Regions from separate parts of the Vibrio gallaecicus genome, predicted to be linked through region 1. Evidence: predicted binding sites of a transcription regulator. Region 1 holds the regulator's gene; each other region holds the start of a gene.
What was found. The regulator MetJ, encoded in region 1, represses methionine synthesis genes. The targets are predictions, from matches to a motif close to TTAGACNTNTANANGTCTAA.

Region 1 (10,035 bases):
AATTGAGCGCGCTTCAACCCTTCGAGTACATCGGTAGTCAAACGCTCAAAATCGTGCCCGTGACCAAACGTCACTTGGATCAATAAAACTTCATCCAGAGACGTAATAATTTTCGCACCACGACCGGAAGCCAATACACGCTCAATTTGAGTGGAGCCCGATTCTGGTTGATAACTGCAACGTAAACTTAAATCCATCGCACTTTGAGCAACAGGCTGTAAGGTTCTGCTATGTAAAACAGGAGCAGCAAGTCGGGCTAATTCACTGGCTTCATCCAAACGAAGTAAAGGCAATAAACACGCATCCGATACTAGCCTTGGATCAGCACTGTAAACGCCGGCTACATCGCTCCAAATCGTGACTCGGTCGACTTCAGCTAACGCACCAATAACCGTTGCAGAGTAATCTGAACCATTACGGCCTAAAAGAACGGTTTCGCCTTCGCAGTTTTGAGCCATGAAGCCCGTAATCACAACCCGACAATGTGTATGTTGCGCCAGCACTTCTTTAATTAAAGCGTAAGAGCGCGAGCGATCAACTTCTGGCTGTGTTCCCGCTTCAGCTCGTAAGAATTCACGAGCGTCCTGCGCGATAGCTTGTAAATCATTCTGAGAAAGAAGTTCAGCAAGTAACCTTGAAGACCAGACCTCACCATGACCTAGCACTTGAGACTTTTGCGCTTCAGTCAGTGGGGCATTCAATTCACCTAATGCTGTGAATTCCGCTTGAACCAAACCAAGATGATGAGCGGCTTGATCGCCTTCTAACAACTCTTCAATTAAATTCAGCTGGAATTGACGTAATGACTGTAGGCATTCATGTGCTAAACGCCCATCTTTATCTAGTGCTTCTAAGAACTCGATTAAACGATTAGTCGTTTTACCAGCAGCGGAGACCACAACCAAATCAGTCGCGCTTGAATACTCTTTCAAAATATTCACAACTCGCTGATAGCATTCTGGGTTAGCTAAACTACTTCCACCAAATTTATGCAGTTGGCGTAAAACACTCATTAGCTCGCTTCCCCATTCTCGATGAAGTTATGTGTCTTAAGAAACGCTTGGTTTAGATCTTCAATAAGATCGCCCGCGTCTTCTAAACCTACAGACAAACGTAGAAGTTGCTGAGATACACCCGCTTCAGCCAAAGCAACTTGCCCCATTGCACGGTGAGTCATAGAAGCTGGATGACAAATCAAACTTTCAACACCACCTAAAGATTCAGCCAACGAGAACAGCTCTAGCTCACCAACAAAAAACTTCAACGCTTCAAAAGATCCTGCGAACTCAAAGCTCAGCATAGAACCAAAGCCTAACTGCTGCTTTTTGGCAATTTCATGACCAGGGTGATCAGGTAAGCTTGGGTGATAAATAGTGCCGACTAAATCTTGCTGCTGAAGCGCTGTTAAAATTTCACGAGAGCTTTCTTCATGTACACGCATACGAGCGCCTAAAGTACGAATACCACGTAAAGTCATGTAGCTATCAAATGGCGTACCTGTTGCGCCTATACAGTTGCCCCACCATCCTAATTCTTCAGCATGCTCTTCCGTTTTAGTGATGACCACACCACCAATTACATCTGAGTGACCGTTAATGTATTTAGTTGTGGAGTGAATAACAAAGTCAGCACCTAGCTCTAGAGGCTTTTGGAACACAGGTGTCAAAAACGTATTATCGACAGCCACTAACGCTCCGACCTCTTTTGCTTTACGACACGTTTCTGCGATATCGACCACTCGCACTAGAGGGTTAGAAGGTGTTTCAAGTAGGATTAATTTGGGCTTGAGAGCAATCGCTGCATCTAATGCGGTTTGATCCGACTGATCAACAAACAGGACTTTGAAGTCCCCTTTTTGAGAACGTGTATTAAACAGTCTGTACGTTCCACCGTAGCAGTCGTGTGGAGCAACAATTAAATCGTCACCACTTAGAAATGCAGACACCCACAAGTTCAATGCTGATGTACCGCAATTGGTCACAACGGCACCCTTTCCTGATTCCAGTTCGAAGAGCGCTGTTTCTAATAACCCACGGTTCGGGTTGCCCGATCTCGTATAGTCATATTTAGGCACTTCACCAAAAGCGGGAAAACCATAATTTGTCGAAAGATAAATTGGTGGAACAACGGCATGGTGTTGAGTGTCTGACTCAATACCGGTTCGAACGGCAATTGTGGCTGGCTTCCGGCTGCTCATAGGTGTTTCCTTACAAATTGGGTTCAGGATATAACAGCTGCTTGTCGGCGTTTTGCAGCTGTGTTAGATATATGTTATTCACTTTACTGCCATAAACATAAGACGTCAACACTTCTAGACGTCCATATGTCTTTGCTTATGGCGGTAAATCCCGCTAAAATCACCTTCTAAATTAATCTAACTACAAAAATGATGAAGGTACACAATGGCAGATTGGAATGGTGAGTACATAAGCCCATATGCTGAGCATGGAAAGAAAAGCGAACAAGTAAAGAAAATTACGGTTTCTATCCCTCTAAAAGTATTAAAGGTGCTAACTGATGAACGTACTCGTCGTCAGATAAACAACTTACGCCATGCCACAAACAGTGAATTGCTATGTGAAGCCTTTCTTCATGCCTACACTGGTCAACCGTTACCTACGGATGAAGACCTACGTAAAGACCGCCCAGACGATATCCCTGCTGAAGTGAAAAAACTAATGACAGAAATGGGTATCGAATTCGAAGCGTTTGACGAAGAATAAAAATAAATCACGTCGATGCCCTTCATATTTTCATTTGCTTGTGACAATAGTTTGAAACTAACTTCTGTATTTCAAGTGTAAGCTTGTCATACCAAGATACAAAAAAGCCGAATCATGCTTCCATGATTCGGCTTTTTTATGAGTTCAATGCTAAAGACGTAACATTAAGCCATATAATTTTCAGGCATCTCGATACGAGCAACACCAGATTCAACTGCAGCTTGTGCTACCGCTTTCGCTACGCGAGGCAATAAACGTGGATCCATTGGCTTCGGAATAATGTAATCCATACCAAATGTCAGTGCATCAGCTCCCGCCGCTTTTAATACTTCAGCAGGAACTTCTTCTTTTGCTAGTTCACGAATCGCCGTGACTGCTGCCAGTTTCATCTCATCGTTGATTTCACTAGCTCGCACATCTAGCGCACCACGGAAGATAAACGGAAAGCAAAGCACATTATTAACTTGGTTCGGGTAATCGCTACGACCTGTACCCATGATTAAGTCATTACGCACTTCATGAGCAAGCTCTGGCTTAATTTCTGGATCTGGATTTGAGCATGCAAATACAACAGGCTTATCAGCCATCAGCTTCAAAGATTCTGCTGGTAATAAGTTAGGACCCGATACACCCAAGAATAAGTCAGCACCTTCAATCACATCTTCCAGCGTTCGCTTGTCTGTGTTGTTAGCAAAAAGCTGTTTGTATTCGTTTAGGTCGTCACGGCGAGTGTGGATCACACCCTTACGATCTAGCATGTAGATTTTTTCACGCTGAGCGCCACACTTAATCAGTAGCTCCATACACGCTACAGCCGCCGCGCCCGCACCTAAACAAACAATCTTACATTCTTCTAGCTGCTTACCTTGAAGTTCGATGGCATTCAGCATACCTGCAGCCGTTACGATAGCAGTACCATGTTGGTCATCATGGAATACAGGCACATCACAACGTTCGATAAGACGACGTTCAATCTCAAAACAGTCTGGTGCTTTAATATCTTCTAAATTGATGCCACCAAAAGTATCTGCGATGTTCGCTACCGTGTCGACAAACTCATCGATTGTGCGGTGTTTTACTTCAATATCGATAGAATCTAAACCAGCAAAACGTTTAAACAGAAGAGCTTTACCTTCCATTACAGGCTTAGAAGCGATAGGACCAAGGTTACCTAAACCCAAAATCGCAGTACCGTTAGAGATAACTGCAACCATGTTGCCTTTACCTGTGTACTTATAAACGTTATCAACATTCTGTGCGATTTCTCGAACAGGCTCAGCTACACCTGGGCTGTATGCTAAAGCAAGGTCTTCAGCTGAATTTGCCGGCTTAGTCAGCTCAACGGCAATTTTACCTGGAATAGGGAATTCATGATAATCAAGAGCTTGCTGGCGAAATTGTTCTTGAGCAGATAATTTTTCTTCTGCTGATAATGGCTCTTTTGAAGATTGAGCCTGGCGAGTGTCGTCTGACATGAGCGTAGGTTTCCTAAGATATTATTATTTGGGGGAATCCTCTTCATGTTAATAGATGTACTTCAAAGTTCCTAGGTGGTTTACCTATCAGTCTCACTAAAAAACGAGATTTGACTACTAATAAGACCAGTGAACAGTTGAAATCTCTAAATGGCAGGCAACAAAAAAGGACACCGAAGTGTCCTTTTGGATGTCTATATAGCGAGTATTACTACTTGCTAGAAAGAGCACCGAAACGCTTGTTAAAGCGATCAACACGGCCGCCAGTATCTACGATACGTTGCTTACCAGTGTAGAATGGGTGACATTTGTCACATACGTCTAGGTGAATACCAGCTTTACCTAGAGTAGAGTTGAATTCAAATGTGTTGCCGCAAGAGCAAGTAGCTGTAACAGCTTTGTATTCTGGGTGGATTCCAGCTTTCATGGGATAACCTCAATTAGGCCGTGTCGCCATCCGATTCTAAGCCGGACACCACACGTAGTTAAAAAATAATTAAAAGTACCGCTTCGTAACACAAGGATACAAAGCCATACCTTCAAGGCGCAGTATAGTAATGAATCTGAGAAGTAGGATCAACTGATTTGATACATTTTTCACCAACCTTTTTTTCCTTCTATATTAAAAGCCAATATCAGTTCTTCTCTAACATCGCTAAGCCATTAAAAAACACAGCCTTTATGAAGCGATACCAAACTGTTTCTCGAATTTCATGGGCTTATCCTTTAGACTGTTTCGTCATTTCCTATTCAAAATAAAGCTGTCACTTTATGCGCCCAACTATCGCCCGTGTCGCACTACCAGTCCCTTTAGATAAGCAGTTTGACTACAAAATACCTAGTCACCTGTTCCCTATTATTGGCGGTCGTGTATCTGTACCTTTTGGGCGTCAAACATTAACAGGCATAGTCACAGCTCTAGTCAATGAATCCGAATTTAGCTTAGACAAGCTCAAACCAATTAAAGCGTTGTTGGACAATCAACCCGTTTGGTCTGACTCGGTTTATTCTTTGTTAGTTTGGTGCAGTCAGTTTTATCAGTACCCTCTTGGGGAAACGTTCGCCAATGCATTACCTTCTGCTTTACGTAAAGGTAAAGATGCAGATTTTGCCACCTTGGTTGAATGGCAGCTGACACCTCAAGGTAAAGATCAGTTAATGCTAGGTTTTGGGCGTGCCGTTAAGCAAGCAAAAGTCATGAGAATGCTGGAAAACGGATCCGTGCCCCATCAAGAATTTATTGATGAGGAAGTGGGAAGCGCGGTTTTAAAAACACTTCAAGAAAAGGGCTGGATTGAGTCTCTTGAAAAAAAGCCGATGCGTATCGCTTGGTCTAAAGAACTAGAAAACGACCACGACAAGCCAAAGCTCAATGAAGAACAAGCCATTGCTATCGCGACCGTCAATAGCCAGACAGATTTTGGCTGCTTTTTGCTTGAAGGTGTCACTGGCTCAGGGAAAACTGAAGTTTACTTGAACATGATTAAGCCAATTTTAGAGCAAGGTAAACAAGCGCTTGTTCTTGTTCCTGAAATTGGATTAACGCCACAAACCATTAACCGATTCAAACGACGCTTTAATGTGCCTGTCGAGGTAATTCACTCTGGGCTTAATGATACTGAACGTCTTAATGCTTGGCTGTCAGCCCGTGATAAAATAGCAGGAATCGTAATAGGCACTCGCTCAGCACTGTTCACCCCTTTTTCTGATCTAGGTATCATCATTGTTGATGAAGAACATGACGCATCCTACAAGCAACAAGACAGCCTTCGTTATCATGCTAGAGATGTGGCGATAATGCGTGCGCATAAAGCACAAATACCGGTAGTCCTCGGCTCTGCTACTCCTGCATTTGAAACCCTTCATAACGCTCAAACCGGTAAGTATCACTATTTAAGACTAACCAACCGAGCGGGGGTCGCGCTTCCTACGACCAACAAAGTGCTGGATGTGAAGGGGGAATATTTAGAAAGTGGATTATCAGCTTCATTGATTGCAGAAATGCAACGTCATTTGCAGTCTGGCAACCAAGTCATGTTGTTTTTAAACCGCCGTGGTTTTTCTCCTGCTTTAATGTGTCACGAATGTGGTTGGACGGCAGAATGTAAACGCTGTGATGCTTATTATACTTATCATCAAAACAGCAATGAAATGCGTTGCCACCACTGTGGTTCCCAACAGCATGTTGTACACCATTGCCAAGGTTGTGGTTCAACCCAACTAGTAACACATGGCGTGGGTACCGAACAATTGGAAACCCAGTTAGGGCACCTATTCCCTGACTATAAAACAATACGAATTGATAGAGACAGCACTCGCCGTAAAGGCAGCTTAGAAACAGCATTAGAATCCATACGTAAAGGTGAGTTCCAAATACTTATCGGAACGCAGATGCTCGCTAAAGGGCACCACTTTCCAGATGTAACTTTAGTTGCCCTACTCGATGTCGATGGTTCACTTTATAGCAGTGACTTTCGAGCCTCAGAACGACTCGCCCAGTTATTCATTCAAGTCGCGGGACGTGCAGGTCGTGCCAGTAAACCTGGGGAAGTGATCTTACAAACCCATCACCCTGAGCATGGCTTGCTGCAAGCTTTACTACACAAAGACTATAACCACTTTGCGCAAACTGCCTTAGCCGAACGTAAACAGGCTATGCTGCCTCCTTATACTTTCATGACGTTATTTAGAGCTGAAGCCAACGATCCATATTTGGTGGAAGATTTTTTACGTCAGGTTCGTCATACCCTTGAAGCACATCCACTTTATGATGGGTTTTGTATGGTGCTCGGGCCAACGCCCGCACCTTTAGCAAAACGTGCAGGAAAGTCACGCTGGCAATTAGTTTTGCAAACTCAAACTCGTTCATTAATGCAAAAGTTATTAATGAGTGCGAAACCAGCTATCAATATGTTACCAACTGCAAAAAAAGTACGCTGGTCGATCGATATAGAGCCTCAAGATCTCAGTTAAAAGTATGCGGTGCTTCAGAGATTTCAGTTTTCTCGTGAGCTACTTCACACGAGTCGTGTAATTTTTGTTAATCTACCCGTAACTTTATGTGCTCTAAATGAATAGTATATTTCAAGCACATAAGTGTAAGCATTGCTTTCATGGAAGTTAATCAATTAAAAGAATAATGATTGCCGATTTCAGTGGCATACAAAGGAATTTAAAGAGGGTTTAATTTATGGCGACAATGAAGGATGTTGCCCAGCTTGCAGGGGTTTCTACAGCGACAGTATCAAGAGCGCTTATGAACCCGGAAAAAGTATCATCTTCAACTCGTAAACGCGTTGAAAATGCCGTACTTGAAGCTGGATACTCACCTAACTCGTTAGCTAGAAACTTACGTCGCAACGAATCTAAAACCATAGTAACTATTGTCCCAGACATCTGTGACCCTTACTTTACGGAAATTATCCGTGGGATTGAAGATGCTGCGGTTGAACACGGATACCTTGTGTTACTTGGCGATAGTGGACAACAAAAGAAGCGTGAGAGCTCTTTTGTAAATTTAGTGTTCACCAAACAAGCTGATGGCATGTTGTTACTCGGTACAGATCATCCATTTGACTTAAGTAAACCCGAGCAAAAGAATTTACCTCCCATGGTAATGGCTTGTGAGTTTGCCCCAGATCTTGAGCTTCCGACTGTCCATATAGACAACTTAACGTCTGCATTTGAAGCCGTGAACTATCTCACTCAACTTGGTCATAAGCGTATAGGGCAAATTTCAGGTCCAACGTCTGCGACACTCTGTCAATTTCGTCAGCAAGGTTACCAGCAAGCACTACGCCGAGCAGGTATCACAATGAACCCTGCCTATGGCACGGTTGGCGATTTTACTTTTGAAGCTGGCGCGCAATCGATTCGCCAACTGCTCGCACTGCCAGAACCTCCAACTGCTATCTTCTGTCACAACGATGCTATGGCTATCGGTGCGATTCAAGAAGCGAAGAAGTTAGGTCTACGCGTTCCACAAGACCTTTCAGTTGTAGGCTTCGATGACATTAAATTCGCACAATACTGCGATCCACCGCTCACCACTATTTCACAACCTCGCTACGAGATCGGTCGTCAGGCGATGCTAATGATGCTGGACGTATTGAAAGGCAATGATGTTCAAGCTGGTTCCCGCTTGCTTGAAACAGAGTTGATCGTACGAGGAAGTACAGCTCCACCACGCATTCAATAGAAAAGCACTTCTTTGCGGCACATTTTGATGTGCCGCTTCCATTTCTACACTATTATCCACTCGCGATCTGGATTACCATGAAAGTTGAATCATCAACTGTTGAAATGCTCAGTGGCCAATAAAGATTACGCAAGACGCGGTCGTGGAACAAAGAAGCCGACCAAAAAGACAGCCCCTCGCCGTAAGCCTTGGCGTAGTGGTCTTTTAGCGATCCTACTAGCTAGTGGGTTCGGTTATGGATTATACCTGCTTAGCACAGACCCAGAGCCACCAGCACCTACACCTGTGGTGACAAAACCCAAGCCGAAACCTAAAGCTGCGAAACCTATTCCACCGCCTCCAGAAGAAAAGTGGGATTACGTTGAAACGCTGCCAAGCCGCCAAGTTGAAGTAAAAGCAAAAGAGCAGAAGAAATCTGACATTCCTTACATCATGCAGTGTGGTGCGTACAAAACACTGAAACAAGCGGAAGCACGCAAGTTAGATATCGCTTTCCAAGGTATCAACAGTAAAGTTCGCAAAAAAGAAAACAGCAGTTGGTACCGAGTAGTGCTTGGACCTTACGATTTAAAACGCGATGCTGAGCGCGACCGACATAAGCTACAACGAGCTAAAATTGAGCCGTGTGCTATTTGGAAAGAAACCCAATAGTGGTATTTCAGTGAGCACAAAAATACCTCAACTAAAGTATCAACCTCTTAAAAGCCTTCCTTGCGAAGGCTTTTATCTTTTAAGCGCCCTCAAGCATTATCCCCCAGCACTTTACTGCTTCTTTCACTTTCATCTCAAAGATCTCTCCTAACTTTATTCTTACGTTCATTTACACATCTATTTGATTTCTGAGTTGTGCGTTTCCTTGAATTATCGGCTCTTTATCCTCATATAACCTGTATACCCAAAAGACAAAAAAACAAGAGGCCCTACTCGTGACTACCATTGTATCTGTACGTCGTAATAATAAAGTCGTCATCGCGGGTGATGGACAAGTATCTTTAGGCAATACAGTGATGAAGGGCAATGCCCGTAAAGTTCGCCGCCTATATAACAACCAAGTACTGGCAGGTTTTGCTGGCGGTACTGCCGATGCTTTCACGCTATTCGAAAAATTTGAAAGCAAACTGCAAATGCACCAAGGTCATTTAACAAAAGCAGCCGTTGAGCTTGCTAAAGACTGGCGCAGTGATCGCGCACTTCGCAAGCTAGAAGCTTTACTAGCGGTTGCGGATGAAACAGCATCATTGATCATCACAGGTAATGGCGATGTTGTGCAGCCTGAAAACGACCTCATTGCCATTGGCTCTGGTGGTAACTTTGCGCAAGCAGCCGCGACAGCTCTGCTTGAAAATACCGATTTAGATGCTCGTGAAATAGCAGAGAAGTCACTCACTATTGCTGGTGACATCTGCGTATTCACAAACCATCACCACACTGTTGAAGAGCTTGAAAGCACTGTTGAACTGCCTAAGCCTGAATAATCAGCCGCATCTTCAATATGTCTGAGCACAAATAGCTCATGCGTACATAAGCTCATTTATGTATATGACTTATACGCAAACCAAGTATGAAGTTAACGCCCAACAGCCGAACTGTTATTTTGATATTCAATTACAGTCGTGATTAAAAGAATTAAGGAAACACC
Region 2 (10,035 bases), 1.6 Mb from region 1:
AGGTGATTAGAAAAGTGTGATCAGTTACACTGTGCGCCCTTAAATACAGCTATTTTGTCTGTTAGCGGCTTTAAACTATTGGTGACATTAAATAATGCATCCCTCTTTACGTTTTATCCAAGGTTATCCCGAGCATATTGTAACTCCAGTTAGCCAGTTGATTGAGTCAGATCGTCTGGTAGCTTGGTTTGAGGCTCGGTACCCTGAAAATCACACAATAAAAAGTGAAAAAGCCTTATTTGACTACGCAATAGACATTAAAAATCGCTATATGAAAAAGACACCGCCTATCAGTAAAGTGATTTACGATAGTAAAATTCATATTATTAACAACGCATTAGGTCTACATAGCTATGTAGCGAAGAATCATGGTGGGAAAATAAAATCCAAGAATGAAATTCGTATTGCTAGTGTATTTAAAGATGCACCTGAATCTTTGTTAAGGATGTTAGTTGTTCACGAGCTCGCACATATAAAAGAAAAAAAACACGACAAAGCGTTTTATCAATTATGTTGCCATATGGAGCCGGACTACCATCAGCTTGAGCTGGATGCTCGTTTATTTATGATTTATCTAGATTTGAAGAAGTAACCTCATGAGCCAATCTGAAAATAAAAAAACATTGAGCCTACCTAAGCGTAAGCCTGCTAGCCACTCTAATGCTGACAAAACGCCTAAAGCTACTAGTAAATCAAAGCCTGTTAAAAAAGGAAGTACTTCAAATAAAAATGAAGAGAGTTCCAGTAAGTTCAAATCAACAAGCAAACCAAACGCTAAGAAGACAGCCAATAAGCCTGCGAATGCGGGTTCTTATAAACAAAATAAAAATAAGAGCGGCTTTAAAGGCAAGAACGGTCAAAAAGGCTTCAAAGATTCGAAGAAACAAAGTAAGCCAAGCGGTCTGCATCCTCGTAATCAGCATACGGGGCGTTATGATTTCAGCTTACTAGTGAAAGCTTTGCCGGAACTAGCGGAACATTTGATAAAGAACCCATCAGGTGAAGATACCGTCAACTTTTCAGATCCTGTAGCAGTCAAGTTGCTCAACAAAGCTTTGCTTGCTCACCACTACGGCGTGAAACATTGGGATATTCCAGTTGGTTACCTTTGCCCACCGATTCCGGGAAGAGCCGATTACATACATCGAGTCGCTGACCTTCTAAACTCTGAATGCGAAGATGGGTTGTATCCACATAAATCAGTGAAAGCGTTCGATGTTGGAGTAGGGGCTAACTGTATTTACCCAATCATTGGTGCAACTGAATACAATTGGAAGTTTACTGGTAGTGACGTTGATCCGCTTTCAATTAAAGCGGCTAACTTTATTGCAGAAAGTAACCCAACTTTGAAAGGTAAGATTCGCTGTAAGCTTCAACATAGTGAAGATTTTGTCTTTAAAGGAATAATTGCTCACAATGAACGTTACGATGTCATAATTTGTAACCCGCCATTCCATAGTTCTTTAGAAGAAGCCGAAAAAGGCAGCCAACGTAAAATAGACAACTTGGCAGCCAACCGAGCGAAGAAATCAGGTCAAGCTACGGCTAATTTTGATAGAAATAAGCTTGATAGTAACAAGCTTGGTAAAAACGCTACTCCAATGACGAATAAAGAGCAACCAATTTCTGGTAAACCAGTGCTGAATTTTGGTGGTCAGAAATCTGAGCTATGGTGTGAAGGTGGAGAAGCCGAATTTGTATCTAAAATGGCTCGTGAGAGTCGAAAATTCTCGACACAAGTGCTTTGGTTTACCACTCTGCTGTCAAAAAAGGACAACGTAGAGATCTTACGTAAAGAACTGGATAGACAGCAGGTAAAGCAAGTGAAGGTGGTTGAAATGTCCCAAGGACAGAAAGTGAGCCGCTTTGTTGCGTGGACATTTATGGATAAGCAACAACGTCAAGAGTGGATTAAACTGAAATAAAGGTTAAGAACTGACTGGATTACAGGGGGAATGATATGGATATTGAAATCTACATGCCTTGTAATCCTGTCTGGTTTTGTGAAACGTTAGAAGTACTCTTCGCCGTTCTTTTCTTTGTTGGCGTTTTATTTTTCATTAGGATCGTATGGAAAGAGCACCAGCGGATTTATGGAAAAGCCAAACGATCTTCAACTTCAGCCAGAAAGCATGCTTCCATATCTAAGTCCACTTCTAAGCATAAACCCGTATCTAAGCGTAAACCTACCTCTTATCAAAATGATCTTAACGAAAAATGAAGCACTAGCTAGCTAGCCTCTAACTCTTCTAACTTAGCTTGATATTTTTTCTGTAAAGCTGAATTGCCGGCTTTAGACTCTAGCTCAACTAAAATTTTCAGAGATGGAATTTGATACCCGTAACTTTGATGGAATTTTAAAAGTCGAATTCTTGCATCTAAAAACTTGTTGTTGGTAACTTCTATCTTCGAGAGTTGAAGAATTGATCTAACGCGATTTGGGTCATGATCAAGTGCTCGAGCAAAGTAATTTTGCGCTTGGTCGATATTTCCAGCTTTTACCGCACATAAAGCCGCATTCTCATAACTGGCTGAAATCAAATAGTAATACGGTTGCTTGATCGCTTGGTTGAAGTATTGGTCTGCTTTTTTGTAGTCACCTTGTTTACATAAAAAAGTACCGTAATTATTCAATACGTTACCGTTTCGAGAGTCATATCTTAATGCTTTCTTATAGGTCGCTTCTGCTTGTTTAGGTTCTCCGACCTTTTCATAGTAATGCGCCATTGAAAGGTGTGCTCGGTAATAAGTGGGATCATGTTTGATAGCTAATTCGAGGTTTTCCCTAGCTCGAACCATATTCCCTTGCTCCATATAACCAAGACCCAGTGCAATGCGAGATTCAGACATCGCTTTAGGTTCGGCTTCAACTTGAACGGGACCATCTGTAACAGAAACACAGCCAACCATAGTTAATGATGACAATAACACTAGGTGAGATAATGATGTTTTTACAGGCATGTTTCGACTCCTTATGAACATGTGTCCATCATATGAAATCGAATGTGGTAGTGGGTTAAGTCAGGTGCATAATGCGACTCATACGCCACAAAAAAGCCGTGTCTTCAAATCACCAACTTATGATTCACTTGGCTTTGAATAACACGGCTGAGTAGATGGCAATGAGATAAAAACTATGTCGCCATTAATACGATGTTTACACTAATACTATGTTTGAATTGTTAGCTAGTCATCTTTTGTGAAGTTCTCTTCGCTAAACTTATCAAGGTCATAAGGTGTTTGTTGGTATACACAGTAATTTAGCCAGTTTGAGAACAGCAGGTGACCGTGGCTACGCCAACTTGCGACTGGCTTATTGTCGGGGTTGTTATTCGGGTAATAGTTAATAGGGATGATAGGTTCCATACCTTCCCCAAGATCTCGAATGTATTCGTTGTGAAGGGTGTGAGCGTCATACTCTGGGTGACCAGTGACAAACACATTACGTTTATCTTTCGTAGCCGCTAAATACACTCCCGCATCATCAGATGTAGCCAGAATATCTAAGTCCGTATGCTCAGCAAGAAATTCAGATGAGAAGTCAGCGTAACGAGAATGAGGCGCTAAGAAGGTGTCATCAAAACCGCGTAGAACTGGGTGGTATGGCTGGTGGATTTTATGATGATAAACACCCGACAACTTTTCTTTGCGCGTACGTTTTGGTAAGTCGTAAAGTAATTTCAAGCCAGCTTGCGCAGCCCAGCAAACATAAAGGGTAGAGGTAACGTGCTTGTTTGCCCAATTCATGATGGTTTGTAGATGTTCCCAATAAATAACATCTTCAAATTGAACCAAACCAAGTGGGGCGCCTGTAATGATCAAGCCATCAAAGTTTCGTCCTTTTACCATTTCAAACTGGCGGTAAAAGTTATCTAAGTGCTCCGTTGGCGTGTTTTTGCTTGCGCGATCATCAATTCGAAGCAGTTCAATATCAACTTGCAGTGGGCTGTTAGATAAAAGGCGTAAGAATTGAGTTTCAGCTTCAATTTTCTTAGGCATTAAATTTAGGATCAACACTCTCAGTGGACGGATTTCCTGAGTTGATGCTCTTGAAACAGGCATTACGAAGATGTTCTCTTCGCGAAGAACATCGGATGCCGGTAGTTGATCTGGAATACGAATAGGCACAGCTTTCTCCCTAAGCTAGATTTTTAGACGTCTATACTTCTGAACTTATCGCATATTGATCTCTATGTCGATATAGAATTACATTGAGATCACATTTCTTTCATAGCTAGACCGCTGTTAGTAAGTAAATTGAAGCTAGGTATTCGGTTGAGTTTGTCATCTAAGTATTTGCTAGGTGGACTAAATGTAGGTAATCAAAGTAAGAAAAATAAGGCGAGCTGCGTTAATATTGCTGTGGTTATAACGTAAATAGAGTTTTCATGGTGAAACTGATACTTATTAGGGGGCTTCCTGGTTCTGGAAAGTCAACGAAAGCTAAATACTATGTTGCTGAGCAACCCAATCTAACTAAACATATTGAAGCCGATATGTTTTTTGTAGGAGACGATGGGCACTATCGTTTTGATGCCAGTCAGCTACAGCATGCTCACAGGTGGTGTCAAGACACCACCGAGAAATGGCTTAGAAGTGGTATTAATGTAGTCGTTTCAAATACATTTGTGAAGCAATGGGAAATGAAGTTTTATAGGCAGTTGGCGTTAAAATACAAAGCTGAATTGGTTATAGAGACCTGCCGTGAACAGTATCAAAATATTCATGGTGTTGAGGACGCCGTCATTAAACGTATGAAGCGCGATTGGCAAGAATAGCAAGGCAAGAAGAACAAGGTAGAGAGAAACATGGCAAAACGTTCAGTCATTGTTGATATGACTTCTTACGGTGTTTACACAAAGTGGGATTCCCGTTCTAAACAGTTACCGAAAATTCAAGAATTCACGACTCAAGTGGATGCAGAGATTGATGTTGAATTTGGCTACATTATCAACATTAAAAAAGCGAAAGGTGAGAAAATTCGTTACTGCATTTACCACCCCAACATTACTACTGAAGATGGTGAAGTTCTTGAACCGTTCGATGGTGAAGAGTACGTTGGCAATAATGATTGGGATTTTTATCTTGGTGATACGATTTGGGAACCGATTTCGAATAAAACTGGGAAATGGCGTATGACCATAGAGTTGCAGGGCAAGATCATTGCGGATAAGACCTTTGATCTCATTGCAAAAGATGAAGCCCAATTTTGGAAGCGCCGAGGTTTTTAGCCTTAGCTAATGAGCCTACTTTTACCTTTACTTTGTTATTCGTTAGCCTGATTATCCGTGAATATAAAAAAGCCGATCTGTTTGAGTTCGGCTTTTTTATTGTAAGAAACGTGGCGAGTTATTGAAGTCGCCACGAATTCATATCGAGACTTTAAATTAGTTAGTTACGTATGAAATAACAAATTCAGTGATAGAAACCATGTCTTTCACAGCAATGTATTCTTCAGTAGTGTGGACTTTAGCCATACCAGTAGATAGGTTTACAGTCGTTAGACCTTTTGCATTGAAGTTATTCGCATCACTACCACCACCAGTACGTTTTGTATTCGCCGTGATGCCTAATTTTTCAAACGCAGATTTAATAGCAGTAATGTGTTTATGGTCATCTTCGATAACGAAAGCATCATAAGCGCGAGTAGATTCAATTTCGACTTCTGCACCAAACTGCTTCGCACTTGCTTCGAAAGTTTCAATCATGTGATTAACTTGATTGGTTAACTTCTCTCCATTTAGAGAACGCGCTTCCGCTACAACTTTGATTTCAGGCATGACGATATTCGTTGCTTGTCCACCTTCAACAATCCCAACGTTTGCTGTTGTTTCTTCGTCAATGCGAAGTAGGTTCATTTTTGTGATGGCGTCTGCAGCCACTTGGATAGCACTGATGCCTTCTTCAGGAGCAAGACCAGCATGCGCAGGGCGTCCTTTAATTGTCGCAACGATTTTTTGTTGGCCAGGAGCGGCATTTACAATCGTGCCAATTGGACCGCCAGTATCTAAAACAATAGCGTGTTCAGATTGAATGAATGACATATCGAAGTTTAAAGAGCCAAATAAGCCGCCTTCCTCAAATACAGTGAAAGCAATCTCAATAGTGTTGTGCTCTAGACCGTCGGCTTTGATGCAGCGAACGGCTTCCATGATTGCTGCAATGCCAGATTTGTCATCACCACCAAGGATAGTGTTACCTTTCGAGCGGATAATGCCATCTTCAATGATAGGTTCAATACCAATGCCAGGGGTGACGGTATCCATGTGGCAACTGAAAACAGTGCTGCCTGCTAGTGAGCCTTCAAGCTTCGCGTAGATGTTAAAACCATTTGATACTTCAGCTGGTACAGGCAATTTATGTACTTCAAAGCCTAGTGCCCCAAGTTGCTCAGCCAGTGTTTCGGCAATAGCTTTTTCATTGCGAGATTCGCTGTCAATTTTTACAAGATCACAAAAGTGTTCAACTAGGCGTTGTTCGTTAACTTTGGTCATTATTAAAACTCTCATTATATCTGCACCTATAAGAAATAGACGCAGTGTAGGAACAGGAAATCCAATATAACGCTAATGAACTAGTAGATTGCCTGAGTTAAATCAAGAAAAGCATATGATTGTGCTAAAAAAAGCAGAGTAATTTGAAACATTCTATTTATTGATTGATCGCAAAATTAAATGATTATCGAGAGATATTGATTTGATATGGAAGTGCTTCAAAAAGACGTCAAATAGAAGAAAGCAATGAATGACGATTGATCTGGTTATCCAGCGTTATTCCATTTCATCTATCGCTTATGAATACTCTTTAAAAATCGGAGTGTTTTACAGTAGGAAATCTTCTTGTACATAAACAAGTACAAGCTGCCGTAAAGTTAAGTGACTGATTTATAGTCTTTCTATGAAACCTCAAGGTAAATGTAACTTTAAATTTACGTTAAATATTTGTTAAATTTGGTTTTTGTATTTCCTTCCTTAATATTCCCAATCTTGTCATTTTGAGCCAAGTTAGAACTACCTGATTCAAAGTGTTAATGGGCTGGATAACTAGAAATGATTGATAACCAACATTGACTAGTAACTCATCCAGTTTTACGCATCAGCTTGAACTCATCAGTTATGAGTACGAGCAAGCTTTGAATAGAAAACTAAAAATGAACAGTCTAAGGGAGTAGAACATGTCGACGATATTTAACCCACTAGGTACAGATGGCTTTGAATTTGTTGAATATACCGCTGCGAATTCAGAAGGAATAGAGCAACTTAAAGGGTTATTTGGTGATCTAGGTTTTGCTGAGATAGCTCAGCATCGCTCGAAAAAAGCATGGCTATATCGTCAAGGGGATGTGAATTTCATTGTTAACGCAGAACCTCACAGCCAAGCTGAGGCTTTTGCTGCTCTTCATGGACCTTCAGTATGTGGTATGGCTTTTCGTGTAACAGATGCAAAAGTCGCTCTTGATCATGCAAAAGAAAATGGTGGGCGAGAATACCAAACTCAAGTAGGACCAATGGAGCTGAGTATCCCTGCTATCTATGGCATTGGTGACAGCCTTCTTTACTTTGTAGACCGCTATGGCTCACAAGATATTTACGATGTTGATTTTTGTCTTTATGACGATGCAAAACAACGAATGGAAAAGAAAGACGTTGGTCTTTTTGAAATTGATCATCTCACGCACAATGTGAAGCAAGGAAACATGGACGTTTGGTCTGGTTTCTATGAGCGCATTGGTAACTTCCGCGAGATTCGTTACTTTGATATTGAAGGCAAATTGACAGGGTTAGTCAGCCGCGCAATGACCGCGCCATGTGGCAAAATCCGCATTCCAATTAATGAATCTTCAGACGATAAATCACAAATAGAAGAATTCATCCGTGAATACAAAGGTGAAGGCATCCAGCACATTGCGATGTCGACCAATGACATTTACAAAACTGTGCAGACACTTCGCAAACGTGGCATGGACTTTATGCCAACGCCAGATACCTATTATGAAAAGCTTGATGGCCGCGTTCCTGGGCACGGAGAAAATAAGTCGGAGTTACAAGACTTACGAATTCTTCTTGATGGCGCTCCAACAAAAGATGGCATTTTATTGCAGATCTTTACTCAAACCGTAATCGGCCCGGTTTTCTTTGAGATTATCCAGCGTAAAGGTAACGAAGGGTTTGGTGAAGGTAACTTCAAAGCTCTGTTTGAATCGATTGAAGAAGACCAAATAAGACGAGGAGTGTTAAGCGATGCGTAAAGCCATCTCTTACCCTCATAAAGAAGGTGTGTGCTCTAAACAAGCACATGCTGACTTTCCTGAAGGGGCAATTTTTGAACGGGAAGCGGGGCGAAGTGGTTTTTTTGGTCCTGCTGCACATTTCCATCATCAACATGCTCCAACAGGATGGAGCGAGTGGGAAGGTGAACTTAAGCCAAGAGCATTTGATTGTAATTTAGTAGAAAGTGCTCAACAGTTATCACCTTGGCTGGTTCCTAATTTGCTCGAAAACAGTGACTGTAAAGTAAAGGTCTGGAAAATTTCAGACAATATGGAATTTCTAGTAAGAAACGCAGATGGCGATGAATTACTTTTTATCCACCAAGGTAAAGCCGAGCTATTTAGTGATTATGGTCATTTAACCGTTGAAGAGGGAGATTATGTATTGATCCCTCGCTCGACTTCTTGGCGAGTAGAAGTACAAGAGCCGCTATTTGTGTTGATGATAGAAACGACAGACAGTGCCTACTCACTTCCAGAAAAAGGAATAGTAGGGAACCATGCCGTTTTTGATCCCGCTGTTTTAGAAGTCCCAAGTATTAACGAGCACTTCAAAGCGCAGTATTCGGAAAAGACCACTCAAGTTCATGTGAAGCGACACAATGAAGTCAGCGTCATTACTTACCCATTTAACCCACTTGATGCGATTGGCTGGCATGGTGACTTGTCAGTCGTGAAATTGAATTGGCGTGATATTCGCCCGCTGATGTCCCATCGTTACCATCTTCCTCCTTCCGCACATACCACTTTTGTTGGTGGCAACTTTGTTGTTTGTACTTTCGTACCTCGCCCAATTGAAAGCGACCCGGGTGCGTTAAAAGTGCCGTTTTACCATAACAATGATGATTACGATGAAGTGCTTTTTTATCATGCGGGTGACTTCTTCAGCCGAGACAATATAGAAGCAGGCATGGTGACATTCCACCCTGCTGGTTTTACTCACGGCCCTCACCCAAAAGCTTTTAAAGCCGGGCAAGAATATAAGAAGAAATTTACAGACGAAGTGGCAGTGATGATAGACACACGCCATGCTCTGACACTAACGGAAGACGCGGCAAAAGTTGAAAATGAAGCGTATGTGTATAGCTGGCAAGAAAAATAGACTTTAGGGTTTCTAAAGCTATTAAAGCTATTAAAGCTGTAAATAAAACTGGCTTGAAAAGGTATACACAGTTGAGCAAGGAAAGATTATGAAGTTAGCAACGTTAAAAAATAACACTCGCGATGGTCGTCTGGCTGTCGTCTCAAAAGACTTATCTCGATATGTGTTAGTTGAGCATATAGCCCTTACGATGCAACAAGCATTGGATAATTGGGATTCAGTGGTTGTTGAACTTGAAGCAACATACCAAAGCTTAAATCGTCAACAGCTTGAACAAGCATTACCATTTGATGAGAGCTTATGTCATTCGCCACTGCCTAGAGCATATCAGTGGGCGGATGGCTCAGCTTATGTGAATCACGTTGAGTTGGTCCGTAAAGCTCGTGGCGCAGAAATGCCTGAAAGCTTTTGGCATGATCCTCTTATGTATCAAGGGGGTTCGGATTCTTTTATTGGTCCAACTGATGATATTGAAATGGCAGACGAATCTTGGGGAATCGATTTTGAAGGAGAAGTCGCCATTGTGACCGGTGACGTGCCTATGGGCGAGAAATCATCTGACTGTTTACAGCACATTCGTTTATTGATGCTGGTGAATGATGTTTCATTAAGAGGGCTCATTCCAGGAGAATTAGCTAAAGGGTTTGGTTTTTTCCAGTCTAAA
Region 3 (10,035 bases), 210 kb from region 1:
TGTAAAGATGGGATCCCCATGACCATGGCATAACGACCACCTCCCATTGCCATCTCTGGTGTTATGTTTAGCGCTACTCCCATTGTCGCATTCATGACCAACATAGCGACAATGGCTGCTAAAGCTGCAATGCCTGATTCTTTGGTTAAACCAACCGCAGCTCCAACGGCAAACAAGAGAGCAAGGTTATCAAATATAACGCCACCAGCTCTCATCATTAGTGGAAGGTCGAGTTTGGCACCAAAGGCAAGTAATAAGCCAGCAGCAGGTAAAATAGAGATTGGCAGCATCAGTGCTTTACCAATTAAGGAAAGCTTAGATAAGCCACCTTTTAAACTATCGAGCATAATAAAGTCCTTTAATATCGATGTAATACCAACAAACTTTACCAATAACAACACGGCTCAAGGTTACAAATAGCAAGCAGTTTGTAACCCGTTTTTTACAATAGAATGAGATTGGAAAACATCAAGTAAGCAAGAGACAATTTAGTACTCAAAAGAAAATAAAAGATGCGAGAATACGAGTAAAAAACTAGCGAAATACTTCATTATTAATGGCATGTAGATGACCAATAAGCGTTTCAGCACTAATCGAAGAGTCCATAAAATAACGGTATAACTCATTAGACACAGCATTCTGCAGTACCGGATTAACAGCCATTGAATCAGTCAAACTTGGCATGGATGCTCCCTTAGTACTCGCGTAAGTATAATCTTGATAAGATTTCTGTTGGCACCGAGATAATTCATTCACTGATATATTGGTTTGAGCTGGTATTGAGCCTTTCTTTTGACTGAATTTCAAAAGAAATTGAGGTGAGGATAAGGAAGCCATAATCGGTATCATATTACGATCTTCCCCCGTTATTTTTGTAAAAAATGCCAAGCTATCCACGTTGTAAATAAAGCCTTTTTCCGTAGAAGGAAATGCACTGCACTCAATGTGATCTGGAATTTCACCCTCAAAACTGAACATCTCTCCCAAAGCCCAATCACCTGTGAATTGAAAGGCATACTCCCCATCAAGCAAGGCTTTGGTTCCTTGGTTCCAACTAATATTCGGTAAATCATTTCCTACAATATTAGCAAGAGCCCGAAAGCGGTTTAGCGCCTCTAGAGTTTCACTGCTATTCAATGCGTCAGGATCTAAATCGACAAAAGCCTGTCGATAATAATTCGCCCCTCCAACACCAAATGCAATATTTTCAAAAATTTGAACAATTTGCCAAGGGTCTTCCCCTAAAGCTAAAGGGCTCACACCATTAGCTTTCAAAGTTGTTAGTGCCAGCAATAAAGACTCCCACGTCTGAGGAGATGAAAGTTGATGCTGATTAAGGACCTTTCGATTGATCCACATCCAATTCAATCGGTGAATGTTCAAAGGTATGGCAACATAATTACCATCATATTGATGAATCGCTTTAATATCAGGGTACAGCGACTGATCCCACCCATGAGATGCAGCGACCTCATTAACATTATTTAAAAAACCAAGTGCAGCCCATGACTGAATTGCCGGACCTTCCATTAAAGCAATATCAGGTGAGTACCCTGCAATGGCCCTAGCTTGAAGAATCGCTTTAGCAGGTCCCCCACCGCCACCAGTAATTGGTTCACTTTTTAAAGTAAACGGCAGAGAGTCAAACTGCTCTGCAACTACCGCCAAAGCCGACTCCTCTCCGTCAGCGGTCCACCAATGCAACATTTCAACTGATGGGGAAGAAAACGCAGGTTTCACATACAACAACACACTTAACAGTAGCCAGTTTTTCATAAGGCACTGACCAAAATAACATCCACTTCAAGACCACCTTCAGGCGAATTAGATAATTGAATATCTCCCCCATGAGCTCTGGCGATACTACGTGAAATCGCTAACCCCAAACCAGATCCTTCTACCCCTGTATTATTTTCTCTGAAGTAAGGCTCAAAGACCTTTTCTAACATATCCTCTCTTATTCCCTCCCCAGAATCACGCAACACGATTTGAATAGAATCAGAATGAGAAAACATAGTGATATTTACTGCATCACCATATTTAACGCCATTATCTACTAAGTTAAACAAGCAGCGCTTTATTGCCAATGGCTTACCATAAAGCTCGATCCTTGGCAGGTCGACAAGATGAACAGACACCCCATCTTTATTATGAACAGCCGCACATTGCTCAAGAATGTCATTGATATCAACCCACTCTAATTCTTCGTGAATATCATTATCTCGCATGCATTGTAATGCTCCATTTAGCATCATCTCGACTTCATTCAACAGCTTTTCAAATCTTAATTTTGTTGGTTCATCGCTCAACATTTCAGTCCGTAATTTTAAACAAGCTAAAGGAGTTTTTATATCGTGAGAAATCGCGTTAAAAAACATATCTCTATCACGCAAGTACGCTTTAATACGGCGATTCATTTTATTAAAAGCATGAATAGCGGCTCTGGTTTCTGAGCTTCCTTCTTCTTTTATTTCTTCAATCTGCATTTGTGAGCCCATCAGCGTGGCAGATCTTGCTAAAGAACGAAAAGGACGAATTTCTTTCTGTAAGACGACATAAGAAACGCCCATAAGCATAAAGGTCACGATGAGGAGAAAAATTATTTGCCGGCTATCAATAAAGTTATCGCTCAAACTATCAAAAGACAACGGAATAACCGTCGCTAAATAGAGCCACTCATTCTCTGAAAACTCCACCTGAATAACAGCGATGGGGAGATCCAGCTTGCCTAACACTAAGCTGTAGTCTTTCCACAAAGCAGGTAATTCATGGAGTTTGATTCCAGAATTAAATACCAGCAAGTCTTCACGTTTGGCTAAATTGACATGCACTTTATGCGAACCTTTAAGTTGCTGCTCTAAGAGTTCAGTTGCTTGTGTTTCCATGTGAGGGACTAAAGAGTGATTAAGTAAAGAAGGGATCGGAAGTTGATGATTATTCATCGATATAAAAAACCTTGTTCCTCCAATGTTTCGTAACTGCTCTAACACCAAGTGGCGATAATTAATCGGCAGACCAGAAAAGTAGTTAATGGTGTCTGCTGCAGCTGATGATATAGCGGTCATAGCGTGGCTAGCCGATTCTCTTTTTGATGCAGATGTAGCAGTAAACCATACCGCACCTGCCAATATTTCGGCTAAGAGAATCACCAAGAATGTAGACAAAGTGATTCGTGCAACCATTGACTGAAATATATTTTTTTTCAAAATTGAATACGACTAATATGCGAATCGATCACTAACATATAGCCACGATGCCTTACTGTCATAATCGTATTTCTATCTTCGTCCCTCAGTTGCTTTCTCAGCCTGCTAATTTGCACATCAATGCCTCTCTCTAGTGGCTCAGCATCCCTTCCCCAAAGGGCATGCGCAATATCATTTCGACTTAATAGTTGGTTGGGAGAATCCAGCATTAGCGTAAGCAAGTTATAGTCGGCACTAGAAAGAGATACCACCTCACCATCTTCATGTTTCAATTGTCGTTTAAGAGTGTCAAACGTCCAATCCATGAACTTTAATGTCCGTTCACCTTGGCTATGGCTAAACGTGGAACGCCTCAATAAAGCTTTAATTCTGGCTAGTAGCTCCCGAGGGTTAAATGACTTGGTAATATAATCATCAGCTCCAATTTCTAACCCAGCGATTCGATCAGCATCGTCGGTTACTGCGGTTAGCATAATGATTGGAACTTGAGATTGAAGACGTAGTTTTTGACATAAAGTTAACCCATCATCTCCGGGCAGCATAATATCTAGAATAATAAGATCTGGAGTGACGGTTTCGAGCTTCTTCCACATTTCATTGCCTTCAAGCGCTGTGATAACCGTAAAGCTAGACCGCTCTAGATATTCACTAAGAGCGTCGAGAATGTCCTGACTATCATCAACGACCAGGATAATCTTATTTGTCATTGCCAAGCCTTTTATATGAAAAAAGTGCATCAACATTCTCTTACTTCATTATATCTTTCAAGGGTGTTAGTGATGAAATGCGCTCAAACTCCTCAATGTAAGTTACTCGTTACAAATGATTCGATAGAGATGCAAATTATCGGCGAGACCAGAAAGGCATAAGCAAACCTCCATCTAAAACATAAGATTTATTATCAAAATAAATAAAGTGATACAGCTCGACAAACAAGATTTATAAATCTAGCGAGTAACATGGCTATTGTGCAATTATATTGAGAATGAGTTTACCTAATCCTACGGCTGTTTCTAACCTAGTTTTCTCAACCCAAGGAAAGGTTATGTCTGGATTCCCAGCAACTCATTGTTGTAAAAAGTGTAATGAAGAAACACCACATAGTGAAGTTCTTGTTCGCCAAACAAGCAGCTATGATACCGACAAAACTTTGTTAGGCAGAATTAAGCTGTTTGCTAACTCCATTATCAATGGTGGTCACTACTACAATATGGATCGTTACGTTGAATGTAAGGTCTGTGGAACTAGAGAGATCGATAATTGGGGAAAGGAATTCGAATAACTAATGTTTCTAAACACCAAATAAAAAACCGAGCCTATGGCTCGGTTTTTTTCTGTTCATATTACCGCTGTTTATTAAGCTAGAAGCTCTTTTGCAGTGCTCACTACGTTTTCAGTAGTGAAACCGAACATCTTGAATAGCTCACCTGCTGGTGCAGATTCGCCAAACGTTGTCATACCGATGATCTTGCCACCGAAGCCAACGTACTTGTACCAGAAATCAGCGATGCCAGCTTCTACAGCGATACGAGCTGTAACGTCAGATGGCAGTACAGACTCACGGTACTCAGCGTCTTGCTTATCGAACGCGTCAGTTGCAGGCATAGATACTACGCGTACCGCTTTACCTTCAGCTGTAAGTTCAGCAGCAGCGCTAACCGCTAGCTCAACTTCAGAACCTGTAGCGATGATGATTAGCTCTGGCTTACCAGCACAATCTTTCAGGATGTAACCACCCTTAGCAATGTTTGCTACTTGCTCAGCGTCACGGTCTTGTTGTGCAAGGTTTTGACGAGAGAAGATAAGTGCAGAAGGACCATCTTTGCGTTCGATTGCTAGTTTCCAAGCAACAGCAGACTCAACTTGGTCACATGGGCGCCATGTGCTCATGTTTGGAGTCAGACGTAGAGATGCGATCTGCTCAACCGGTTGGTGAGTAGGACCATCTTCGCCAAGACCGATAGAGTCATGCGTGTAAACTTGAATGTTCTGAACTTTCATCAGAGCAGCCATACGCATCGCGTTACGAGCGTATTCCATGAACATTAGGAACGTTGCGCCGTATGGTACGAAACCACCGTGCAGAGCGATACCGTTCATGATAGCCGTCATACCGAACTCACGTACACCGTAGTGGATGTAGTTACCAGAGAAGTCATTTGCTTCAAGAGACTTAGAACCAGACCACATAGTCAAGTTAGAAGGCGCAAGGTCAGCAGACCCGCCCATGAATTCAGGTAGCATAGCACCAAACGCTTCTAGAGCATTTTGAGATGCTTTACGTGATGCGATGTTAGCTGGGTTAGCTTGAAGATCAGCAATGATTGCGTTTGCTTTCTCTTCCCATTCAGCTGGAAGATCGCCGTTAGTACGACGTTTGAATTCAGCTGCTAGCTCAGGGTGAGCCGCTGCGTAGGCATCAAACTTCACGTTCCACGCCGCTTCTTTTGCTGCGCCCGCTTCTTTCGCATCCCATTCAGCTGCGATGTCAGCTGGGATTTCGAAAGGACCGTGTTCCCAACCAAGCGCTGCTTTAGTTGCTGTAATTTCATCAGCACCGAGTGGAGCACCGTGACAGTCGTGCGTACCCGCTTTGTTTGGAGAACCAAAACCAATGATAGTTTTAGTACAAATAAGTGTTGGACGAGGATCCGCTTTAGCCGCTTCAATAGCCGCGTTGATCGCGTCAGCATCGTGACCGTCAACCGCTGGGATTACATGCCAGCCGTATGCTTCAAAACGCTTAGGTGTATCGTCAGAGAACCAGCCTTCCACTTCGCCATCGATTGAGATGCCGTTGTCATCCCAGAAAGCAACCAGCTTACCAAGACCTAACGTACCCGCTAGAGAGCATGCTTCGTGAGAGATACCTTCCATCAGACAACCATCACCCATGAATGCATAAGTGAAGTGATCGACGATGTCGTGACCTTCTTTGTTGAACTGTGCAGCAAGAGCTTTCTCAGCCATTGCCATACCAACAGCGTTAGTGATGCCTTGACCTAGAGGACCTGTCGTCGTCTCGATACCTGGTGCGTAACCGTACTCAGGGTGACCTGGAGTCTTAGAGTGTAGCTGACGGAAGTTCTTAAGATCTTCAATTGAAAGCTCGTAACCTGCTAGGTGAAGCAGAGAGTAAATCAACATTGAACCGTGACCATTTGAAAGAATAAAACGGTCGCGATCTGCCCACTCAGGGTTTGAAGGATTGTGGTTCAAATGACCACGCCAAAGTACTTCAGCGATGTCAGCCATACCCATAGGGGCGCCTGGGTGACCTGAATTTGCTTGTTGAACACCGTCCATGCTAAGTGCGCGGATTGCATTGGCTAGATCTTTACGAGAAGGCATGTCTGCTCCTGGATGCGTAAGCGATTTAAGAAAAAGAGGATAAGGCTAAACTTTTCTTGTTATTTAGCCGCCAGTATTCTCTCAAACGACTATAGTGACTGCAAACGTTTTACAGGGCTTATAAGCGGCATTTTCTGCATTTTTATGACATTTATCCCTCTAAACCGTTGGTTATCCTTATTCATACGCAAACGTTTAGTTATGACATATCCGAAAAAAGAGCTTGTAATTCAACCTATGAAAACTAAAATAGACGTCTAGATGTAGAAACACCTACATAATATAATGTAATTATTAGCGACGACTTATAAATTTATCGGCGCTTTTTAACTATTTACGCCTCAACGTATTACGTTCAAAACTAAAAGTGGAGCTCTCATGGCTAAGCACCTTTTCACTTCTGAATCTGTTTCAGAAGGTCATCCAGATAAAATTGCAGACCAAATCTCTGATGCTGTTCTTGATGCCATCTTGGAACAAGATCCAAAAGCACGTGTTGCTTGTGAGACTTACGTAAAAACCGGCATGGTAATGGTTGGCGGTGAAGTAACAACGTCTGCATGGGTTGATATCGAAGAAATCACTCGTGAAACCGTTCGTGAAATTGGTTACGTTCATTCTGACATGGGCTTTGACGCTGACTCTTGTGCAGTACTAAACACAATTGGTAAGCAGTCTCCAGATATCAACCAAGGTGTTGATAAAGCTGACCCTAAAGAGCAAGGTGCGGGCGACCAAGGTATCATGTTTGGTTACGCAACTAACGAAACTCCAATCCTAATGCCAGCTCCAATTACTTACTCTCACCTTCTTGTTAAAAAGCAAGCTGAAGTACGTAAGAGCGGAAAATTAGATTTCCTTCGTCCAGATGCTAAATCTCAGGTAACTTTCCAATACGACCAAGGTCAGATCGTTGGTATCGATGCAGTCGTACTTTCTACTCAACACTGTGATTCAGTAACCACACCGGATCTACGTGAAGCAGTAATGGAAGAGATCATCAAGCCAGTACTTCCTGCAGAGTGGATCAACAAAGACACTAACTTCTTCATCAACCCAACAGGCCGTTTCGTAATCGGTGGTCCTATGGGTGACTGTGGTCTTACAGGTCGTAAGATCATCGTTGATACTTACGGTGGCGCAGCTCGTCACGGTGGTGGTGCATTCTCTGGTAAAGATCCATCAAAAGTTGACCGTTCAGCAGCTTACGCAGCACGTTACGTTGCTAAAAACATCGTTGCTGCTGGTATGGCTGACCGTTGTGAGATTCAACTGTCTTACGCTATCGGTGTTGCTGATCCAACCTCTATCATGGTTGAAACGTTTGGTACTGAGAAAGTAGCACACGAAATCATCATTGAAGCGGTTCGCCAAAACTTCGATCTTCGTCCATACGGCTTACAAGAAATGCTTAACCTTCTTCAACCGATCTACAAGCAGACAGCTGCATACGGTCACTTTGGTCGTGAAGAATTCCCTTGGGAAGCAACTGACAAAGCCGCTATCCTTGCGGACTTTGCAGGTCTAAAATAATTTAGATAACGCAAATCAGACTTTTAAAGCCCTTACTTTCTAGTAAGGGCTTTATTTTTATGAAGTTATTCAACTTAGCCACCTTCCCAGCTTTCCTTCTAAACATCCCCCCTCAAAAATAATCATTCAAAAAGCCTCTGTGTAAGTTGTATTTTTTGATACTACTGCCAATAGTTAATACTGTTCCTAGGCAATAATGTGCTTACATTAAATGCAAAAATGTTAGTTTCAGATTCAGAGTTTATCGACTCCCTCTCGCTAGCAAAATGCTTAAGAGTCTAGCTATACCATTAGCAACCACACCTTTTGCTAGTTTAGGTATAACAAACCTCTTTTATTGAAATTTGAGCACTGGTACTGCAGTACAACCTAGAACTCTAGCGTTGAAATGGTCGTGATAATGCACAGTTTGAAGTGCAGTAAATCAGCTACATTCAATGAATTTTAACTAGGATGTTATTAACTGGGGGGATCTATGTCTCGTACAGCACAACCAGCAGATTTTAATAATAAGAAAAAGCATAAGGTCAGCGATAGCGAATACGCACGAACGATTCCTTGCAATCAAGTCAGCGTATCAGCACCTTTCCATTGGCTTTCTCTTGCTCTACATGACTTCATTCGAATGCCTTTCATCAGCGCCTTTTACGGGCTTTGTTTTATGGCAGCCGCAGTTGCTATCGTTCAATTAGTGCAATGGCAAGGTACACACCTTGTTGTTATGCCAAGTTTAATTGTTTACATGCTTATTGGTCCCTTCTTAGCTTTAGGGCTTTATGATGCAAGCTGGGAAAGAGAGAAAGGTCATGATGCAAGCCTATTCCATTCAATTAAAGCCATTTCAAGGAACTCTTCTTCACAGTGGGCTTTTGCCATTGTGTTGATGGTTGCTATGATTTTTTGGATGAGAATTGCAGCATTATTACATGCCCTTTACCCTTCTGTTCAGGGGGCACCACTCACTGAGTTTGCTCCATTTTTAATAACAGGTTCAGTCATTGGTCTTGTTATTGCGAGTCTCATTTTTAGTATTTCTGCCTTCTCTATTCCGTTAATGATGGAAAGAAGAGTGGATGTAATGAGTGCTATATTTACAAGTTTCAATGCCGTTAAGTCGAATATCCCGGCAATGATTGTGTGGGCAGCTTTGATAGGTATCGGCGTATTAGTTGGATTTGCAACTTATGGATTAGGAATGATAGTCACAATGCCATTGCTTGGTTACGGCACATGGCACGCCTATCACGACACTATAAAGAAAAAACATCATCCGTAGGTCTCCTACCTGTAGTCATTGTGATGATATTATTTGGCCTTAGCTCACCCTAAGGCCATTTTTTGGAGTTCATCAACTTGCCATACTGCTCTTTACAACACCGCGTGAATAAAAAGATCGTAGAATGCATCACTCAAGCCAATCAACACTTCTTACGTCAATTCCCAGTGCCTAAAGTTTCTTTTAAGTTAAGAGGCAAGGCAGCAGGCAAAGCCTATTTGCAGCTTAACGAAATAAAAATTAACCGTGTTTTATTTGAAGAGAATGTAGAAGCTTTTTTAAATGAGGTGATCCCACATGAGATCGCACACCTGATTACCTATCAAGTGTATGGGCGAGTTAGACCGCACGGTAAAGAATGGCAATCTGTCATGGAAGGGATATTTCAAGTTCCAGCCAAAACTACACATAACTTTGAAATTAAATCAGTTCAAGGAAAAACCTTTGAGTATCAGTGTAGTTGCACTACATACCCTTTATCTATTCGCCGCCATAATAAGGTTTTACGTAGGCAATCGACTTACCGATGCCAACAATGTAGTCAACTATTAACGTTTACGGGAATACAACTCAGTTAAAAGATCCTATCTAGTTGCACTCATTTTATCCTCGCATATTGCCTGTTATCCCTTTGTTCCCACACCTAACCATCCTCTTGGTCACAAGGTA

Region 2: metA (homoserine O-acetyltransferase MetA) is a predicted target of MetJ. The motif match lies at 4,152-4,171, and genes of this name have one in related genera.
Region 3: metK (methionine adenosyltransferase) is a predicted target of MetJ. The motif match lies at 6,807-6,826, and genes of this name have one in related genera.

The regions. Positions count from the first base shown of each region.
Region 1 covers NZ_AP025490.1:3,021,900-3,031,934, forward strand. The annotation lists gene OCU78_RS13245 (bifunctional aspartate kinase/homoserine dehydrogenase II) at 1-1,013, opposite strand, end outside; gene OCU78_RS13250 (O-succinylhomoserine (thiol)-lyase) at 1,013-2,197, opposite strand; gene metJ (met regulon transcriptional regulator MetJ) at 2,403-2,723, shown strand; gene OCU78_RS13260 (malic enzyme-like NAD(P)-binding protein) at 2,888-4,198, opposite strand; gene rpmE (50S ribosomal protein L31) at 4,410-4,625, opposite strand; gene priA (primosomal protein N') at 4,970-7,171, shown strand; gene cytR (DNA-binding transcriptional regulator CytR) at 7,389-8,396, shown strand; gene ftsN (cell division protein FtsN) at 8,508-9,047, shown strand; gene hslV (ATP-dependent protease subunit HslV) at 9,323-9,871, shown strand.
Region 2 covers NZ_AP025490.1:1,454,996-1,465,030, forward strand. The annotation lists gene OCU78_RS06430 (M48 metallopeptidase family protein) at 95-592, shown strand; gene rlmF (23S rRNA (adenine(1618)-N(6))-methyltransferase RlmF) at 597-1,925, shown strand; gene OCU78_RS06440 (hypothetical protein) at 1,961-2,221, shown strand; gene pilW (type IV pilus biogenesis/stability protein PilW) at 2,230-2,961, opposite strand; gene metA (homoserine O-acetyltransferase MetA) at 3,187-4,128, opposite strand; gene OCU78_RS06455 (ATP-binding protein) at 4,392-4,778, shown strand; gene OCU78_RS06460 (DUF3859 domain-containing protein) at 4,809-5,231, shown strand; gene OCU78_RS06465 (M20/M25/M40 family metallo-hydrolase) at 5,388-6,494, opposite strand; gene hppD (4-hydroxyphenylpyruvate dioxygenase) at 7,175-8,248, shown strand; gene OCU78_RS06475 (homogentisate 1,2-dioxygenase) at 8,241-9,371, shown strand; gene OCU78_RS06480 (fumarylacetoacetate hydrolase family protein) at 9,460-10,035, shown strand, end outside.
Region 3 covers NZ_AP025490.1:2,813,374-2,823,408, forward strand. The annotation lists gene OCU78_RS12185 (PTS transporter subunit EIIC) at 1-347, opposite strand, end outside; gene OCU78_RS12190 (ABC transporter substrate-binding protein) at 535-1,776, opposite strand; gene OCU78_RS12195 (ATP-binding protein) at 1,773-3,206, opposite strand; gene OCU78_RS12200 (response regulator) at 3,203-3,913, opposite strand; gene OCU78_RS12205 (hypothetical protein) at 4,252-4,488, shown strand; gene tkt (transketolase) at 4,563-6,557, opposite strand; gene metK (methionine adenosyltransferase) at 6,936-8,090, shown strand; gene OCU78_RS12220 (DUF2189 domain-containing protein) at 8,566-9,366, shown strand; gene OCU78_RS12225 (SprT family zinc-dependent metalloprotease) at 9,444-9,944, shown strand.